DNA from 2 places in the Arthrobacter tumbae genome. Region 1 is predicted to be linked to the other one. Evidence: riboswitches for the same ligand, from Rfam matches in the RefSeq annotation. Region 1 holds a riboswitch; the other holds the start of a gene.

Region 1 (4,719 bases):
CTTTTCCCAACGTCGCATCGTCTCAATGGGTAGGTACTGCGGTGTGATGTCGAATGTGGGGAACGAACATGGCCGATGGACAGGCTGACTGGCTGGGTGTCATTAGGGATAACCACCTGCGCCCGCTGCGGCGCTTCGTCCGCCGCCTGACAGCGGACGCCTTCCTGGCTGACGAGGTGGTCCAGCTGACCCTGCTGCGGGCCTGGGAGCATCCGGTCATGCGGGGTCACAGCGAGCTCGAGATCCGCGCCTGGCTCTTCGTTGTTGCCCGGAACATCCTCGTGGACTCGTTCCGCAGCGGCTTCCGCCGCCACGAGTTCGATGTGGACGAGGTTCCGGATACTCCTTCCGATGACGAGGTGGAGCAGCTCCTGACGTCCTGGCTGCTGACCGATGCGCTGAACGAACTCTCGCCCGAACACCGCGACGTGGTACTCCACTTCTACTTCCGCGGGGAGACAGCGGCGGAGATCTCACGGGCCCTTTCCATACCGGAGGGAACCGTGAAATCCCGCCTGCACTACGCGTTGCGCTCCCTCAAGAGCGCGCTGCTTGCCCGGGACGTGGCCTCAAGCGGTTAGCCCGGCCGTCACCTTACTGGATCATCGTGCCGTCCGGTGCCACGACGTACCACACCTCGTTGGCGCCCTGGCCGTTGGTGTCGCCCGGAGCCTCATCTTCGGCGAAGTAGTAGATCGGCATGCCGTTGATCGTGATCTGCAGATCTCCGTCGGGTGTTTCGATGGTGCCCACTTCGCCCGTAACGCCTTCCACTTCAGGGGTCTCGCTGTCGCTGAGCACCGGCGGCCAGGCTTCAAGGCAGCCGCCCTCACAGGCGCTCACTCCGGAGTCTGGTTCGTCATTGGTGAAGTAGTAAACCACCATGCCCTCGGCGTCGACGACGATCTCACCCAGCTCGGATTCCGCGACACCGAGCGGGGTGCCGACGGTTCCGCCGGCCGCTGCCTCGCCGGATGGTTCCTCCGAAGCCGCGGTTGTCTCCGCCTCCGTGGGTTCCGCGCTGGTCGGTTCTGCTGCTGCAGTGGTTTCTGCGGCTGGGGCGTCGGTCTCAGTCTCGGTCGAGGTGGAGCCGCCACAGCCGGTCAGCGCCAACAGGCAAACAGCGATGACGGCGAACAGGACACGCATTGCTTTACTCATGTTGATTCCTCCCGTAAACACCCCCTGGACACCCGGGGGATGGGAGTGGCCACTCGACCCCTCTGCTGGAAAGACGCACGAACCACCCCTGATGGTTCAATCTGCGGACGAACTCACAGGTGAGTCACAGCTTCAGGCGGAGGCGAGCGCCCGTGCGAGGTCCGTCTGCAGATCGGTCACGTCCTCAAGGCCCACCGAGAGCCGGATCACGCCGTCGGACAAGCCGATCGCCGCGCGCCCTCCGGGACCCATCGCACGGTGCGTGGTGGTGGCCGGGTGGGTGATCAGCGTCTTCGAATCGCCCAGGTTATTGGAGATATCGATGATGCTCAGCGCATCGAGCAGCGCGAAGGCGCGCTCCTTCGCCTTCCCCTCGGGTGCGTCCAGTTCAAACGTCACCACGGTGCCGCCTGCTGTCATCTGGGCGGCAGCGAGATCAAACTGCGGGTGGGATTCGAGCAGCGGGTAGCGCACCCAGTTTACTGCCGGTTGGGTTTCCAGCCAGCGGGCCAGGGTCAGCGCCGAGGACGAGGAGTGGTTGACCCGCAGCGAAAGCGTTTCCAGTCCCTTGAGCAGGGTCCATGCATTGAATGAGGACAGCGCTGGCCCGGTGTGGCGCATGAGCGCCTTCACTGGACCCTCGATGAAGTTCCTGCGGCCGAGGATTGCGCCGCCCAGCACCCGCCCCTGCCCATCCATGTGTTTGGTGCCGGAATAGACGACGACGTCGGCACCCAGTTCCGTACACCGCTGCAGCAGCGGTGTGGCGAAGACATTGTCGACGACGACCTGCGCCCCGGCGGCATGGCCGAGCTCGACGACCGCCCGGATGTCGACGATCTCCTGCATGGGATTGGACGGCGATTCGAAGAACACCGCGGTGGTGGGAACGCTCAGCGCTTCCTCCCACTGGCTCAGGTCCCAGCCGTCCACGAAGACTGTCTCCACGCCCCAGCGGGGCAGGACCTCGTTCAGGATGACAAAGCAGGAGCCGAACAGGCTGCGGGAGGCAACTACCCGGTCACCGGCCGCGAGGAGTGCACCGAGTGCGGTGAAGACGGCGGACATGCCGCTGGCGGTGGCGAAACACGCCTCCGCTCCCTCGAGCAGGCGGAGTCGTTCCTGGAACATGGCGACAGTCGGGTTCCCGTACCGGGAGTACACAAACCGGTCCACCTCGCCGGTGAAGGCCGCCTCCGCCGCCGCAGCGGAGGAATACACGAAGCCCGAGTTCAGAAAGAGTGCCTCGGACGTCTCCTCGAAGTTGGACCGTGCCAGCCCGCCACGCACCGCAAGGGTGTCGGAGGACCAGGCGGCGACGTCGTCGTCCGGGCGTTGGATCCGGGGGTAGCCGCCGTTGCCGGCGACGGGCTCACGGCTCGCCGCCGGAGAGAACGACGACGGCGCGGGCTCACTCACGGGCGCGGGCTCACTCACCGGCGTCGTCACGGTCCGCTGCCGGCAGGGCAGCGCCGGTCGGTCCTGTGGTCTCTGAATGCGTGGTTTCGGTATGCACTGTGGTGGCCAGGCCGCTGGAGCGCCAGCCGCCGTCGGCCTCGAAGCCGTGCAGCACGTTGTACGCAGTGTGACCGGCAGCGGTTGCGTTCTGCGCTGCGGCCACGGAGCGGACGCCCGAGCGGCACAGGAAAAGCAGCTCACGGCCCTTGAGGCCGTTCAGCTGGTTGAGGAAAGAGACGTTGCGGGTGCCGTCGGAGCGGTTCCACTCGAGGAAGAGAGGTACGGTCCCGGCGTCGGTGAGGTCGGGGACGCCGACTGCCTGCCACTCCTCAACCGTGCGCACATCCACGAGTACGGCGCCCTTGCTGACGCGCTCAACGGCATCACGGGGAGTGATGTCGCCGGCGTAACCGCCGACGGGCCGGGACTGTGTCCGGGAATGGGGGGTGGAATGCGATGTCACTGTGTCTCCTCACGCTGTGCACGCTGGTGATCATGGAACCTGATCGTTGTGCCGAGTAGTCACCTGAGGCACCCCGCCGTGAAAGAGGGTTGCCGGCCAGCAAGTCAGGGCTTGGCACTGGCGCTCGTTACTCCGGAATGAACGTAGCACCGGCGATGGTACGGCTGCCACGCTGGGCCGTAACGTGCGGTAACGCCTGCGGCGCTCTGAGCTGCGGGCATGGGCCAAAGGTGCCGGTGCGTGGCAGGTTCGTGGGCCAAAGGTGCCGGTGCGTGCCAGATTCGTGGGGACGTCCCCACGATCCTGCCGATTCCCGGCGCGTTTGCCGTCGAGCTGGGAAACAGGCGCGTTTGCGGTCGAACTGGGAGGCCGGCGCGTTTGCGGTCGAGCTAGGAGACGGACTCCACGAGACCGCTCAATTCGTCGGTCAGCTCCGGCGAGACCGTCACCGGCGTTCCGTCGATGGACCCGACCTCGGCGAGCAGACGCACGCTCGAGATCAGCCAGACGCCGTCAGAGACGAACAGGTCTGGTGGCACCAGCGGACCGTAACCCAACTCCCAGCCAGCCTCGCTCGCAGCGGTAAACAGTGCGCCCTGGGAGGTGCCGGGCAGGATTCCGCTCTCCAGCTGCGGCGTGATGAGGTGCTTGACCCCGTCGATTACCCGCGCGATCAGGACGGTCGACGTCGGGCCCTCGAGGACCTTGCCGTCGGACGAGGTGAAGATGACATCATCGGCGCCGCGCGAACGGGCATAGCGGACCGCCGCCATGTTCACCGCGTAGGAGAGGGTCTTGGCTCCCATCAGCAGCCACGGAGCACGCTGGGCGACGGTGCTGTCGTAGCCGCGGTCAAGCAGGAGGACCGACAGCCGCTGTCCGCGCAGCCCGTCCGGTACGGCGGACACCTGGACCCACGCGGTGGCTCCCGCGGCTGGTTCGCCACGGGTGGCTACGAGCTTGACCACGAGTTCACCGTCGTCGTCGGCTTCGGTAAGCGCGGTGGTGATGGCACGTTCCCAGGCGTCCGACGACGGGACGTTGAGTTCCAGCGCGGCGGCGGACGTCGCCAGCCGGGCGAGGTGTGCCTGCAGTTTCCGGGGAGCGCCGTTGACGGCGAGCATGGTCTCAAAGATGCCGTCACCCCGGGTGATCCCGGTGTCGGTGACCATCAGCTGCGGCTGTGCTGCGTCAGCGATGCGGCCATCGGGACAGGCGGAGTCGAGGAACACCAGAACACTCATGCGATCAGCATAGTGACCGGAGCGTCAGGAGCTCGTGTCACTTTCCTCATTCAGCCCGCGCTGTGCGAAGTCTGCTTCGTCGGAAGCTTCCGGCGGCAGGGGATCGGTGGCGTCCGGAACCTGGCCTGGTGCGTAGTCGATGAGCCCGGCGTCGACCCGTTCCTGCTCCGTTGCGGCCGCCAGGGCATCGTCATCGAGGCGTTCGGGCTGCCCCGCATGGCCCTGATGGATGCGGTTGGGGAGGAACTCGTTATCCGGCTCCTGGACGTCGTCCAGGTTGGGCGTGTTTTCATCGTTGGAGCTAGTCATGACTGTTCTCCTTCGTTGCACTTTCCTCGGGCGTCCCATGCTTCCACAGACCCTGATCGGACGAAAGGCCCCCGCCCGTGTGCC
Region 2 (4,719 bases), 1.0 Mb from region 1:
CCTCGCGGCTTGCGGCGGGGAAGTGCGCTGCCCTGGCCGTCGTCGTCGTTCTGGTTTGTCCCGTTCGGGGAGTTCGTCCCCTTCGGCGAGAGAACCGAAGCGGGGCCGGTGCCGACGCCGCCCGGCACGGTGCTGTTACCGGTGAGGTAGGGATTGCTCATTACTCTCCAATAGCGGACGGATCGGCGTTGGTTGCGTAGGTGTCATCGAGAAGCGTGGAGAGGGCTTCGTCGATGTTTTCCTGGCTGGCGACGTCACCGGACTCGACGAACATGGGGCCGACCACCTCGAGCACGTCCAACTGGGCCTGGCCGGGTGTTCCGTTGACGTCGAGGTTGGACCGTTCGGTGATGACCTTGGTTGCGACGGACTCTTCGATGCCCGCAACTTCGGCGAGGATCGCCGCGGTCTCCTCAGGGTTTTCCTGAGCCCACTGGCGTGCCTTCTCATAGGCGTTGACCACTGCCTGTGCCAGTTCCGGGCTTTCCTCGAGGAAGGACTCGGTGGCGTTCAGGAAGCCGTACGTGTTGAAGTCCACGTTGCGGTAGAACAGCTCGGCGCCGTCCTCTTCGGCTGCGGCCATGATGGGGTCCAGGCCGGACCAGGCGTCCACCGAGCCGGTGTTGAGCGCGGCCCAGCCATCGGCATGCTGGATGTTCTGGATGGTCACTTCGCTCGGGTCAACGTTGTGCTCGGCCAGTGACTGGAGCAGGAAGAAGTAGGGGTCGGTGCCCTTGGTGGCGGCGATGGACTTGCCGCGAAGGTCCTCGGCCGATTCGATGCCGGTGTCCGCCGTTGTGACCAGTGCGGACCATTCGGGCTGGGAGTAGATGTCGATTGTTTTGATGGGTGAGCCGTTGGCGCGGGCCATCAGCGCTGCCGAACCGGCCGTTGAGGCAACATCAGCTTCACCGGCGCGGAGCAGTTCGTTGGCCTTGTTCGAACCGGCGGACTGGACCCAGGTGACGGTGACGCCCTCGTCCTCCAACTCGGCCTCGAGCCAGCCCTGGTCCTTGATGATGAGGCTGAGCGGGTTGTAGGTGGCGAAGTCGACCGTCAGTTCTCCGCCGGTCTGGGCTGCTGCTTCGCCGACGGACCCGTCGGCGTTCTCGCCGGCAACGCAGCCGCTGAGGGTCAGGGCCGCGATGGCGGCTGTGGCGGCGATCTGGATACGGGCTGTGCTCTTCATGGTGATCCTTTTCGGAGAATGCGTGGGGACGGTATGCGTTGTGTTCTGGGGTATCGGCGCGGTGGCGGCACGTTTGGGCGCCACACGCGCCGGGATGCGGCTCTGCGGACTAACCGCAGGTGCGCGGTTAGTGCTGGTGGCTGTCGACGCCGAGGCTGCTCAGCAGCGAACTGCGTAGCGCGGCAAGTTCGGCTGAGCCGCGGTCCCGCGGACGGTCACCCGGAACCTCCAGCACGCGGCTGATGGTTGCACCCTGGAGGTCCGGTTCCTTGGCGAGGACGATCACCCGGTCGGCGAGTTGTAGCGCTTCGTCGACATCGTGGGTGACCAGCAGGACCGTGGTCGGAGTGGTTTGGTGGATACGCAGCAGGAGGTCCTGCATCTTCAGCCGCGTCAGGGCATCGAGAGCGCCGAAGGGTTCGTCGAGGAGCAGGACACCCGGGTTGCGTGCCAGTGCACGCGCCAGCGATGCCCGCTGGGCCATGCCTCCGGACACTTCGCGGGGCCGGTGACCGGCGAAGCCGCCCAGTTCCACGAGGCCAAGGAGCTCTTCCACCTTGGCCTTGCCTGCCGCCGAGCTGGTTCCTTTCGGCAGACCGATTGCGATGTTGTCCCGCAGCGAGAGCCAGGGGAGGAGACGGGGTTCCTGGAAGGCGACGGCACAGCGGGGGTCGATCCCGTCGACCGCAGTGCCGTCGATGAGTACTGCGCCGCTGGTGGGTGCGTCCAACCCTGCCGCGGCTCGCAGGAGGGTCGATTTCCCGCAACCGCTGGCGCCCACAATGGCGAGAACCTCACCTGCTGCAACCTCGAGGTCGATGTCGCGAAGCACCACGTGCTGCTCGCTACCGCTCCCGAAACTTCGGGTCAGCGAAGAGAAAGTCAGCGGCAGTGTCTGGTTGCCCTCGGTGGAAGTGGCCTGGGTACGGTGCGCTCGAAGAACGGTGCTCATGTATGACTCCATCGCTCCTGGCAGTAGCACCCGTTCTCCTGCAAGCAGGTAAGGGTTGCTGCGGCGTCAACGATCCAGGTCTCTCGGCCGCTCGGGATGGTGGAATTCCACTAAACGCCTTTACCTGGGGCCGGCGCAATATGTGTCGTAACAAAGCAGTGGTCCATCCGGACATCGGCTGCGTGAGAGGGTCATCTACATGATTGAAATTCTGAATCCGAGCGAGTTGGCCAGGGCGAAGGAAGCGGGCGCGTTGGTCGCCAACATCCTGCAGACGGTGAAGAGCCGCAGCACGGTCGGGACAAACCTGTTGGACATCAACCAGTGGACCAAAGCGATGATCGCTGAGGCAGGCGGGGTGTCCTGCTACGTCGACTATGAGCCGCCGTTCGGGCGCGGGCCGTTCGGCGCTTATATCTGCACGTCCGTCAATGATGCCGTGCTCCACGGCCTGCCCCATGACTACTCGCTTGCCGACGGCGACCTGCTCTCCCTGGACCTCGCCGTCTCCCAGCGCGGAATCGTCGCAGACTCGGCTATCAGCTTCATCGTTGGCGAGTCAGAGCCGGCGGAGAGCGTTGCGATGATCGATGCCACCGAACGTGCACTGGCTGCAGGGATTGCCGCCGCCAGACCGGGCGCGCGTATCGGCGACATCTCCTCTGCCATCGGTTCAGTCCTCAGTGCAGCGGGATATCCGATCAATACGGAATTCGGGGGTCATGGCGTCGGGTCGACAATGCACCAGGACCCACACGTGGCAAACACTGGACGGCCCGGCAGGGGATACGTCCTGCGCCCGGGGCTTCTGCTGGCGCTGGAGCCGTGGGTCATGGCGGACACTGCAACGTTGGCTATGGACGCCGACGGGTGGACGCTCCGTAGCGCTACAGGCTGCCGGACCGCGCACAGTGAGCACACCATCGCGATCACCGACGACGGCGCGGAAATCCTCACCCTGCCGAAAGGAACCTAGCCAAGCAGCCAGTCAACCGCGCGCTTCAACAGTTCGCGGTGCTCCGGTGAAGAGTACGACGCCGCGTCGTGGCCGAGTGCGTCATAGAAGCTTCGTGCCGATCCGGTTGCAACCTGTCGCTCCAGCGACCACATCAATGGGTGCAGGTGCCCTTCGTGTTCGTGGCGGGCGTGAACGACGACGTCCGGTGAGGTGCGCAGCCAACTGTAGCGTTCGTCGTCGACAGTGAAGTCCGGAATACCGACGGGGAAGGAGCCCTCGAGCAGTATGTTTGCTGTGCCGTACTTCGGGTGCATGGAAACGTCGCGTACCCATCGTCCGCCGAGCGCTTCCTCCCAGGACGCGGAATCGACAAAGCTCGTGGCGCTCGAGTGCAGGGCGAGCAGCGGACGGCCACCGGCCACCCAGGCGTCCAAGCCGGCACTGGCGGCATCCGTACCGGGGGAGGTTCCGCCGTCCCGCGGGAGGCCGACATTCACTACCAGCAAATCCGGCCAGGCAGCGGAGTCCCCGAAGCCCTCAAGGGTGGTGTCGACGTCGTCGGCTGTTTCCGTAGTGAGTCCTTGACCGCGGAGCAGGTCCGCGACTGCGCCGGAAGTCTCCGCGAACGGGTGCCAGGGATCCGCGTACCGGCCGGTACCGCTCAGGATGAGTGCAGTTGTCATGGATACCATTCTGCCCATGAACGGCGCTCTCGGCCCGGGCACCGTGTCAGGATGGCACGGTGACCCTGCCGGAACTGGTTGATCGAATAGAGCGGATGTCGGCGCGGCAGTCCGTCGTTGTTATTGGAATTGTCGGCGCACCGGGAGTCGGCAAGACGACCTTGGCGGAGCAGTTGAAGGCTTCGCTGAACCGGGACGAATCTGACCCGGAGCAGCAGCGCTTTGCACATATTCCGCTTGACGGGTTCCATCTGTCCGACCAGGAGCTGACGCGCCTGGGTCTTCTGGAGCGCAAGGGAGCGCCCGGGACTTTCGACGCGTACGGCTACGCTGCTCTCTTGAAGCGACTGAGGGAACCGCGGGATTCTGCGGTGTATGCCCCGGGTTTCGAGCGCACCATTGAGCAGCCGATGGCCGGCGTCATCCCCGTGTATCCGTCGGTGCGCACCGTCATCACGGAGGGCAACTACCTGCTGCTTGACCGTCCCGGCTGGCGCGAAGTTCGGGCTCAGTGCACCGAGGTCTGGTACTGCGAGCAGGACGAAGAGCGACGGCTGGAACGACTGACCCAGCGGCACATCCTGTTCGGAAAGAGTCACGCCGCGGCGGCGGAGTGGGTCGAGCGGGTTGATGAGTCGAACGCCCGATTGATCGAGGCGACGAAGAGCAGGGCGGACCTGGTGGTTCGGGTTGAGTAGGCGGCCCCTGTCCAACAAAGGTGCCGGGGATTGGCAGGATCGTGGGGATGTCACCACGATCCTGCACATCACCGGCACTTCTGGTGCGTCAGGGCAGCGACGAGCTTGACCACCTATTGTTTATCGATATATTCTCCTCGTAAATCAATCGAAGGAGAACCACATGGGAAAGTTCGCCGTCCTCGCGTTGCAGGCCGTCATCGCGCTGGTCATTGCGGGCTCGTTGTTCATCCAGCTCT

Evidence for each region. Region 1 has a riboswitch for S-adenosylmethionine ahead of JOD47_RS04365 (rhodanese-like domain-containing protein). Riboswitches for the same ligand answer to the same signal wherever they lie in the genome.
Region 2: another riboswitch for S-adenosylmethionine. It lies ahead of JOD47_RS09235 (ABC transporter ATP-binding protein); the one in region 1 lies ahead of JOD47_RS04365 (rhodanese-like domain-containing protein).

Annotation. Positions count from the first base shown of each region.
Region 1 covers NZ_JAFBCC010000001.1:913,291-918,009, reverse strand. Annotated here, with positions in the region: gene JOD47_RS04380 (sigma-70 family RNA polymerase sigma factor) at 69-581, shown strand; gene JOD47_RS04375 (COG4315 family predicted lipoprotein) at 595-1,161, opposite strand; gene JOD47_RS04370 (O-succinylhomoserine sulfhydrylase) at 1,294-2,502, opposite strand; gene JOD47_RS04365 (rhodanese-like domain-containing protein) at 2,591-3,082, opposite strand; SAM riboswitch class IV at 3,089-3,214, opposite strand; gene JOD47_RS04360 (aminodeoxychorismate lyase) at 3,472-4,326, opposite strand; gene JOD47_RS04355 (hypothetical protein) at 4,351-4,635, opposite strand.
Region 2 covers NZ_JAFBCC010000001.1:1,910,205-1,914,923, forward strand. Annotated here, with positions in the region: gene JOD47_RS09225 (ABC transporter permease) at 1-161, opposite strand, end outside; gene JOD47_RS09230 (aliphatic sulfonate ABC transporter substrate-binding protein) at 161-1,189, opposite strand; gene JOD47_RS09235 (ABC transporter ATP-binding protein) at 1,317-2,141, opposite strand; SAM riboswitch class I at 2,147-2,244, opposite strand; gene map (type I methionyl aminopeptidase) at 2,341-3,117, shown strand; gene JOD47_RS09245 (ThuA domain-containing protein) at 3,114-3,782, opposite strand; gene JOD47_RS09250 (nucleoside/nucleotide kinase family protein) at 3,842-4,480, shown strand; gene JOD47_RS09255 (DUF2975 domain-containing protein) at 4,644-4,719, shown strand, end outside.